Regions from separate parts of the Litchfieldia luteola genome, predicted to be linked through region 2. Evidence: predicted binding sites of a transcription regulator. Region 2 holds the regulator's gene; each other region holds the start of a gene.
What was found. Region 2 encodes Rex, which represses fermentation and respiration genes when NADH is low (regulators of the CRP and FNR family bind a similar motif). Its sites were predicted from a motif close to TTGTGAAATATTTCACAA; they were not measured.

Region 1 (3,283 bases), on a different contig from region 2:
CAAGACTAAGAATATTACCAACTGAAAAATGATGTCACCAGTATTCAAGTATGAGTCGCCGCCAGCAGCAGCTCCTAAAACGAATATATTTGTTAACACAGCTCGATTCACTCCCTTCAAGAGTCACTAGAGTGAGACAAACGTCTCATTACAACATATATTTAAAGCTTTGTTTAGTTCATCACATAAAGCAATGGCGAAGGTTCTCACCCGAGACAACTTCGCCACTATTTGAAATAGTAATATAAGTCAAGAAATTATTATTGTCCCATTACCATGAACGCAACTACTACCGCGATGATAGGAATCGCCTCTACTAATGCAACCCCGATGAACATTGTAGTTTGAAGAGCTCCACGTGCTTCTGGTTGACGTGCAATCCCTTCAACTGTTTTACTTACGATCATTCCATTACCAAAACCTGCACCTAGTGCTGCTAAACCAATTGCGATTGCTGCTGCTAATGCACCCATTATTAATTTCCTCCTTTAATTTGTATAAATAATAAATAGATAAAATGTTTGGATGTCCAAAAACTTTCATTTTGGACAAGGCATTTATTTTAATGGTCGTGACTCACTTTGTGTGCCATATAAACCATTGTTAACATAACAAAGATAAATGCTTGAATTGAACCGATAAAGATACTGAATCCTTGCCATACTAGCATCGGCAATGCCGCTACTAACGTACCAATGATTCCACTTGCAACGCCTTGAGCATAGCCGTTTGTTGCTAAACCAGCTAATAGCCCTAATAGAATTTCACCCGCAAAAATATTCCCGTAGAGACGAAGACCAAGTGTTAAAGTGTTTGCAAACTCTTCAACAATTTTTAGTGGGAATAAGAAAGGCATGGGTCTGAAAAAGTCTTTCCCATATTCAGCGGCACCTTTCATCTTGATACCATAATAATGTGTTAATGCTACGACCATTGCTGCTAATGTTAATGTAATTACAGGATCTGCAGTTGGTGATTTCCACCATAAGTTATGTTCTTCACCTATGATTACTGCAAACGGCAACCCTAACATATTTGAGACAAAGATATACAGTAACAATGTCAATCCTAATGTTAAAAAATGGCCTCCTGTTTTCCAGTCCATCGTACTTGAGATTATGCCTTTGACAAAATCAATAATCCATTCTACAAAGTTTTGCATCCCTGTAGGTTGGAGTGCTAAAGTACGAGTTCCTGCAACAGCAATTATGAATACAATTATACTTGCAACTGTAATCATTAAAATGTTTGATAGGTTAAAATAAAGTCCTAAAAACTCAATTGTAGGAGCTCCGTGACCCAACAGTATTCACCTCTCTTCCAAGCTACTTACGTAAGTTTTGCAAAAAGAAATCTATCATAATGACAATGTATATTGTCATTAATCCCAATACAGTGCTAACTAAGTGTAAATGATCAGGGAATTCTAAAACAATTAAAACGGCTAATGCACCGGACGCCAGTCTTGAAAACGTTCCTAGTGATCCAACCCTTTTCCCTTCTTCCACTGCCTTACTAAAACGATTACTCTTTCGAACCATAACTATTAAATTATACAAACTTAAGGTTGTCCCAAGAATTAACCCTAGGAAAATTGGTTGATAAGCTGTAAAGCCCCAGCCTAAAACATAAATAGACATCAGGAAAAATATGTACTTATAGTATCTCTTAGACATTTGAGATAAGTTTTCCATCATTTAATCTCCTGATAAGTAGTGGTTGACCAAGCGGAGCATGGCATAAATACCTGCCGCAAGTCCTAGTAGAAGGCCGATAATTAGAAATAGTGGTTCGGTATTAAATGTCCTGTCAATCCATCTTCCCAAAAAGATTCCTATTAATATGGAACCTACTAGCTGCGAAGTAATACCAGACATTAATGCGATCGCTTGTAAAGGGTGTTTTTGCTTTTGACGCATTCGCACGTTCCTCACTTTTGCGTGGGAATGGATTGTTAGTAGACTTTGAAAATGTTACTTCATCTAAAAGATGATAGTGGAGTGGAGAATTGTCGAAAAATATTGATTAATGATAGCAAAGTTTTCATATAAAATAACTTTGAAAACCCTATCATTTATACCCTTGATTAGCATACAATAGGCACCTATCAATGTCAATGCGTTTACAGTGAAAAAGTTCACATTCATCATTCGACATTATATGCTATGCTTAATGATTTACAAGGTGCAGATAGTGTTAAACTCAACGTCTTTTGCACCTTGTAAACGCTACGGGGTGTGTCAGGTTATGTTTTTACAAGATATTCTTTCACAAAATGTTCACAAAATCTACGTTTCTACGGCCGAATGATATTCTTATCAATTATAATATCAGCTTCAATCGTATCTTCCTGTCCATCCTTATTTGCAAAGACAATTGCCTTGTAAACTCCCTTTAACTTGATTTCTTCTTCTGTAAATTCCTTTTCTAGTAAGCCTCTTGAAACTTCTCTTTTCCAATCTAAAAAGGTGATGAATTGTAAGGTATCTGGGTCATACAACGCAATTCCGTATTCATCAGCACCTCTAGGTAGATATAACTCATACTTAAAGGTACCTGGTGTATCACCAGCCCCAAACTGAAAGCCCATTACCCTTGGGTAGTTTGGTTCATCAATGACAAACATATAAGGAATCTTCGTTTTGTTACTAGCTTCTAGAATCTCCAACTCACCATAATGTAAACCAGGACCAATTACAGATGGTGTGATGTCGAGCGTTATCTCAACTTCTTTCTTCTCTTTTCCGTTAACATAAACTGTATGAGGCAACTGCCACTGAAGACCATTCTGATTTTTCGGGGTATTGAAATGATAGGACTTTCTTTTACCCGTTTGATTGTCTAATGTAATCTTGATTCTTTTTTCTTTTCTATTGTCATGCTTTTGAAAAAGACCAAAAGCTAGTGAGCTAGGATAGACAAGTGACTCAGCCTCAATTGCCTCTTTTAACTGAATACGACCAGCACCTTGTTCATTTGGCATGTACTCCTTATTGTTGTCGTCCTTCAATTTCTTTGCAGTATTCATTAGTGCGGCCTTAATTTGGTCAGGTGACCAATCAGGATGTGCTTGTTTTATTAATGCGCATGCACCAGCCACATGTGGTGCAGCCATGCTTGTACCCTGAAGCGCCATATAGCCATTAGGTACTGTACTATCAATTGCAACTCCCGGTGCCACTACATCAGGTTTTATTTCCCACGTCTCAGTAACAGGACCACGTGAGCTAAAATCTGCTAAAACATCTTCTTGTTTGCGATACTCCGTTCGAATATAGTGGTT
Region 2 (3,283 bases):
GGACAAAGTACGCATACTTTCGTACTTTCACCAAAAACATTGGAGTTACAATTCCAAGCCTTGTTAAAAACATAATAACTACTGGCATTTGGAAAAGTAGCCCAAATGGAAGAGTTAGTTGAAAAAGAAACTGAAAGTACTCATTAATTCCGATCACTTGATTTATGTCTAACCGATCAGCAAGTCTTCCCATAAAGTCAAAAACGAACGGGAAAAGAATAAAGTAAGAAAAGGAAATACCCACTAGAAACAGAAATACAGAAATGGGAATATAACTCAAGGTTACTTTGCGTTCTTTTTCGTAAAGTCCTGGACTAATGAAAGCCCATAATTGATATAAGATAATGGGTGAAGTGATTACAAATGCTATAATAAAAGCAAATTGCATATATATTTTAATTGGGTCCGCAGGGCGAAACGAGTTCATCGTTAATTCCTTAGCTTCGTCCGCATGTTGTAAATATACAATTATCGGTTCTGCTAAGAAAAAGCCACCAACCATAGCCAGGAAAAAGAAAACGACTATATATATCAGTCGTTTTCGAAGCTCACCTATATGGTCATATACGGACATTTCTTTTTCTGTCATAATGAATCATCCTAACCACAACTAAAGCATTTTAAATCAAAAGTTATTTTAGTTCTTCATTTTTCTTTTTGTCCTCGTCTTCATCATCAGCTAAACCTTTTGTTGCGTTCTTAAATTCACGAAGTGTATTACCCGCTGCTTTTCCAAGCTCAGGTAATTTTCTAGGTCCAAAAATTAATAGTGCTACAAACACGATTAGTAGAAGGCTTCCAATTCCAATATTCGGCATATCCTTCACCTCCTTTAAAGGGATTCTTATTTATTCACTTGGATAATGTTTTAAGAAGTATACGAGTGACTGTAATTCTACTGCTAAATCAATATGATGTACCCTAATGTGCTCCGGAACATTTATTCGAGCTGGGGTAAAGTTCAATATTCCCTTTATCCCTTTTTGTATTAAGCGGTCTGTGATCGGTTGAGCTGACCCAACAGGTACAGTTAATATAGCAACCGTTACATTTTCAGGTAAACGTTCCTCTAGTTCATCTAAATGATAGACTGATACGCCACCAACTTCTGTTCCGATTTTTGATTGATCTACATCAAAAGCCAATTCTATTTTAGTATTATTGTTTTTAGAGAAGTTATAGTGCAAAAATGCAGTTCCTAAATTACCTACTCCAATTAACGTTACTGCAGTTAATTCATCTTGATCTAACGTTTTTCTGAAAAAGGATAACAGATAATTCACATTGTATCCATATCCTTTTTTTCCCAACGCTCCAAAATAGGAAAAGTCTCGGCGAATTGTTGCTGAATCCACTTTTACTGCCTCACTCAGTTCTGCAGAGGAAACTCTTAACTTTCCTGAGGCATGTAGGTTCTTTAAAAATCTATAGTATAACGGTAATCTTTTAGCAGTTGCTTGTGGTATTTTTGATTGATCTATATTCAACTTTCATCCCCCACATTCAAACCATCTAAAAGGCTTTCATCTCTTTTAAAGTCTCCGTTTTTACCACCTGTTTTTTCTATTAAGAAAGTAGGACCGATGATCATCCCTTTATCGACTGCTTTACACATGTCATATACAGTTAAGGCTGTTGCAGATGCAGCAGTTAGAGCTTCCATCTCAACACCCGTACTTCCCTTTGTCTTAACTTCAACACGTATAAGCAGATGATATTCTTCTTCTTCATTCTTCCAATTAAATGAAATATCTACCCCTTTTAATGCAAGTGGGTGACACATTGGAATAATATCAGAGGTTTTTTTGGCAGCCATAATTCCTGCTACTTGAGCAACAGCTAGCACATCACCCTTTTTAATTGCATTTTGGGTTATCTTTTCGTATATCTCTTTATTTACTTGAACACTCGACTTTGCAATTGCAGTCCGAATGGTACTCGTTTTATCTGTAATGTCTACCATTTTGGCACGACCTTGATCATTAAAATGAGTGAAAGACGACATATAAATCTCCTCCCATAGTAGACTATACACTATTTTACCTCGTCTGTCTTATGAAGTTCTGTGATTTATTTCACTTTCTTAGTTGCATCCTAATAAAATCCATATCGTTAAAGGAAAGAGTTTGTTCAAAGTTTTGACACAATTGTGATATGGGTATTTTTAGTATTACTCTAATGCTGTATAATAAGTTGCCCTCTCAAGCTCTGATAAGATACACTTAGCTTATACTAAGAGGTGAATAAACATGATTTTATTACAAGTAAATCAGCTAAAAAAATACTTTGGTGCTGATCTTATTTTATCTAATATAAAACTAGAAGTACAATCAAGAGATAGAATTGCCCTTGTAGGAAGAAATGGTGCGGGTAAATCTACACTACTAAAAATTATTTCCGGGCAAATGTCCCATGATGGTGGAGAAATCATTAAGCCAAAAAACCTCTCAATCAACTACTTAGCACAAGATACAGGTCTCGAATCAAGTCTGTCAATTTGGAATGAGATGTTGACTGTCTTTGCACCATTGAAAAAACTAGAAGCTGACCTAAGAGAACTTGAACAGAAAATGGGTGATCCCGATATCATCCAAAATGAAGCTAGTTATCAACGATTATTGGCTGAATATGACCAATTGCAAATAAACTTTAAAGAGCAAGGTGGCTACCAATATGAATCTGATATTAGATCCATTTTACATGGATTTAATTTCTCAGATTTTGATTACAATACGTCTATTTCATCTTTAAGTGGTGGGCAAAAGACGCGCTTAGCCTTATGTAAACTATTATTAACGAAACCTGACTTATTAATATTGGACGAGCCGACGAACCACTTAGATATTGCTACGTTAACATGGCTTGAACAATATCTGCAAGGTTATCAAGGAGCAATTCTCATCGTATCCCATGATCGCTATTTCCTGGATAAGGTTGTTAATCAGGTATATGAAATCTCTAGAACGACCTCAACAAAGTTTACTGGCAACTATAGTCATTACTTAAAACAAAAGGCTGAAAACTACGAGCTTGAGCTTAAGCGATATGAAAAGCAGCAAGATGAAGTTGCAAAACTAAAAGATTTTATTCAAAAAAACCTTGCTCGTGCATCCACAACAAAAAGAGCACAGAGCCGGAGAAAACAACTTGAAAGAATGGATATGATGTCTTCACCTCTCGGAGATGAAAAATCAGCTTCCTTTCTATTTGATATTGAAAGACAGAGTGGGAACGATGTCTTAAAAGGAGCAAATCTATCCATTGCTTATCCAGGCTCAAAGCC
Region 3 (3,283 bases), on a different contig from region 2:
ATTTCAGAAAGAGTGGAACGATATGGAGCCGATCATGTTTAAAGCATTTGCAATCACACATGAAATTGATTTGAACAAAATTGCAGTTCATTGCGGGATACCGAAAAAATTCACGTGGGAGGAACCGTTAATTTTAAGAGGTGATATCCTGCAGTCAATCCTTCCGCAAGAAGTGAAGGATACCCAACAGATTATGGTCTTTTCGTTTGGAAGCATTGTGTTTATCAATTACTCGGAACCCGCTGAGATTAAGAAATTTTTAACGTTTATCCAGTCCTTTGAGCCTGAAGTAGATTTAACTCATTTTGATAAGTATTCAGATGATTATTCATTGCATGTTAAGGAGACCGATCGAATTCAATACGATGATGAGTATGTAGTGGTGCCTACTTACGAGGAATTCTACCCAGAGTTGATTTCAACTGTCATTGCTAAATCAGTGGCTCTCGAGAAAACAGAAGAGCAGCTTGGAAAAATCCATGACAAGCTTGAAAATATGATTGATCGACTAGAAAAGGGAAAGTTACGAATTGGTAATAAAGAACTGGCACGAACAACTGCTAAAATTGTGCGACACGAGTATAATACCCTAGCCTATATCATGATTTTGGACAAACCAGATATCACATGGACGAGTAGCAATGCTGGGGAATTTTACGACTGCATGGTCGACTTCTTTGAGTTAAACGATCGTTATAAAATCCTAAAAAGCAAAACCGAAATTCTCTATAATATCATGGATGGGTTTTCTACCATAAGTCATTCAATTCGAGGCCTATTCGTTGAGTGGATGATCGTAATCCTCATTCTCTTTGACATTGCCTTAACTATTTTAGGAATTATCGGCCTGCTCCCGTACTAATTGTGTCAACCGGGGCCTGACCCCCAATGCTTTAAAGTGCAAAAGAACCAATGGGCTTTCCATTGGTTCTTTTCCTTTTGTTATACTTTTTTAACTTTTTCTTTTTTGGAATTAGGAAACAGATAGTAACTAAACGAAATAAGAAAATCAATTCCTAGAACGACTGACCATGTACGTAACGTACCCAGTAAGGCTTCAGTGTCTGTTGAGTTTCTTGCTAAATAATGCATTCCCATTAGCAAAGCAGCACCAATTAAATAAGCTAGTACATGTCTGAAAAAACCTTCTATTTCTTTCTTTCCACGTTCAACTCCATAAAGCTTCCCTGGTCTTTCATCAATTTTCAAAACATAGTATTTAAATTGTCTATCGGCCCATGTAATCATTTGTTTTCCAAAAGCTATTGATACCCCGATATAAATCGCGGCAAGTGCGTGTACAAATGTTGCCTGTCCACCACTTTTCAAATCAATTACAGTGAATACTAAAAGTAATAGGTCTATGAGCGGTGTTGAACCTAATAGCCAAATACTTAACTTCTCTTTTTTAAGAATATACCTTGTCACAAGTCCAGCTAAGATAAAGATCCAAAAGCAAATTTCTGCCAATATAATTAAAAAAGTAATCAATTTATATCTACTCCTATCTTTCTTGAAAAAGTAGCGTTTTCGCTTATGTTTAACAAATACTATATATTCGACTGTTTACAATAAATACCTTCTTTCTCTAGCCAGTGATACATTTTATCCCCTATACACAAATTGTTCAAACCTTTTTGAATAGATTGTGAACTAATTCACAAGTATATTGTGAAACTCTTCACAAGGGTTTATTATTTAGACATAGAGATAAAACAAATTAAATCCTTTAAGGAGTGAGTCAAAATGATTAACAACTTTTTAAGAGAAAATCGTATCGTAGCTGGAGTTTTAGCACTTATTCGTATATATCTTGGTTGGAGCTGGATGACAGCTGGTTGGGGAAAAATTACTGGTGGATTTGATGCAAATGGATACCTTGGAAATGCAGTTGCAAACCCAGTACTAGATAAAGGAACTGGAGAAGCCATCTACCCAATGTATAACGCGTTTATCGAAGGGTTTGCGCTTCCGAATGTGGGACTAATCAACTTCTTAATCCCTTGGGGCGAATTCCTTGTAGGTCTTGGATTATTACTAGGTTGCTTAACTACAGCCGCTGCATTCTTCGGAGTCATGATGAACTTCATGTTCATGTTCGCTGGTACTGTGAGCACAAACCCGGAAATGGTTTTACTTGGTGTAATTATCCTAGCTGCAGGCGCTAACGCTGGCCGCTATGGTGCAGACTTCTACGTACTACCATATTTAAGAAAAGTAGCTAATTTCAAAATCAATAAAAATAATAAAACAGGTACAACTGGTACTATTAAGGAAAAGCTTGCTTAATTTAAAAACTCCCCCCCCTTTTTAAAAAGGCTTAGAGATTCCCATTCTCTAAGCCTTCCTTATTGGTCTATAAACTTCCTAAATACGTAGTTTCAAGTTCTACTTCTTTTACTCCGTTCTCATTGTAGACCTTATACGCTTTGGCATTTGGTCTAGAGCTAATGATTTTGTGGAGTTCTTTGTCTATAAAATGAAAAGCTACACCATCGTCTGCTGCGAGTCCAGGGGTTATTTTTCGAGAGTCAACAAATGCTTGAAACGATGGTCTCCGATCCTTTTCTCCATCATAATGTGGACAGTTACTTCCTTCTAGCAGCCCTAAGCACTTCAACGCCTCAAGACGGTCTCCATAGGAATCTGTCACACCTTCTTCAAACCAGCAGATAGACCCAGCACTAACACCCGCTAGAAGAATTCCTTGTTCCCATGCTTTTTTAAAAATAACATCAAGATCCCACTCTTTCCATAGAACTAGTAGATTCTTCGTATTACCACCACCAACATAAATAATATCTTTTTCTAAAATAAAACTTTCTAAATCTCTTGTTGGTGGTCTGAACAAGGATAAGTGAGAAGGCTGACATTCTTGTTTTTCAAAAAAGGTGTAAAATCTAGAAATATAATCGTCCGAGTCTCCACTAGCGGTTGGAATAAAGCAGATTTTAGGATTGTTTTTGCCCGACTGATTAAGAATATAGGTATCTAGTAATGGATTTTCCGGCTCCATCGAAAAGCCGCCACCGCCCATGGCAATGATTTGTTTCATGTTCGTCCTCTCCTTTTTTCATCTTACAATATCAATTCAACAAAAAGGGATGAAACCCTGTGTAGATTTCATCCCGAATCTTTATTTTTCACCAGCTGTTTCTATCACTGGCTGTTTACCAATTGTAGAAGCATACATTTTCCTGCTAACAACCGTCTGTAAAATTAAAAACAGACCCCCCACTGCCCAATAAAGTGGCAATGCTGCTGGAGCAGTAAACGAGAAAAT

Region 1: J2Z26_RS19080 (AtpZ/AtpI family protein) is a predicted target of Rex. The motif match lies at 2,126-2,143, and genes of this name have one in related genera.
Region 3: J2Z26_RS14905 (DoxX family membrane protein) is a predicted target of Rex. The motif match lies at 1,670-1,687, and genes of this name have one in related genera.

The regions. Positions count from the first base shown of each region.
Region 1 is NZ_JAGGKM010000007.1:217,473-220,755, reverse strand. Features, by position in the region: gene atpF (F0F1 ATP synthase subunit B) at 1-99, opposite strand, end outside; gene atpE (F0F1 ATP synthase subunit C) at 261-473, opposite strand; gene atpB (F0F1 ATP synthase subunit A) at 563-1,303, opposite strand; gene J2Z26_RS19085 (ATP synthase subunit I) at 1,326-1,694, opposite strand; gene J2Z26_RS19080 (AtpZ/AtpI family protein) at 1,698-1,919, opposite strand; gene J2Z26_RS22340 (S8 family serine peptidase) at 2,297-3,283, opposite strand, start outside.
Region 2 is NZ_JAGGKM010000014.1:5,636-8,918, reverse strand. Features, by position in the region: gene tatC (twin-arginine translocase subunit TatC) at 1-589, opposite strand, end outside; gene J2Z26_RS21615 (twin-arginine translocase TatA/TatE family subunit) at 633-818, opposite strand; gene J2Z26_RS21610 (redox-sensing transcriptional repressor Rex) at 849-1,487, opposite strand; gene moaC (cyclic pyranopterin monophosphate synthase MoaC) at 1,484-2,005, opposite strand; gene J2Z26_RS21600 (ABC-F family ATP-binding cassette domain-containing protein) at 2,250-3,283, shown strand, end outside.
Region 3 is NZ_JAGGKM010000005.1:54,751-58,033, reverse strand. Features, by position in the region: gene J2Z26_RS14915 (RMD1 family protein) at 23-862, shown strand; gene J2Z26_RS14910 (hypothetical protein) at 943-1,491, opposite strand; gene J2Z26_RS14905 (DoxX family membrane protein) at 1,747-2,289, shown strand; gene J2Z26_RS14900 (Type 1 glutamine amidotransferase-like domain-containing protein) at 2,357-3,055, opposite strand; gene yidC (membrane protein insertase YidC) at 3,137-3,283, opposite strand, start outside.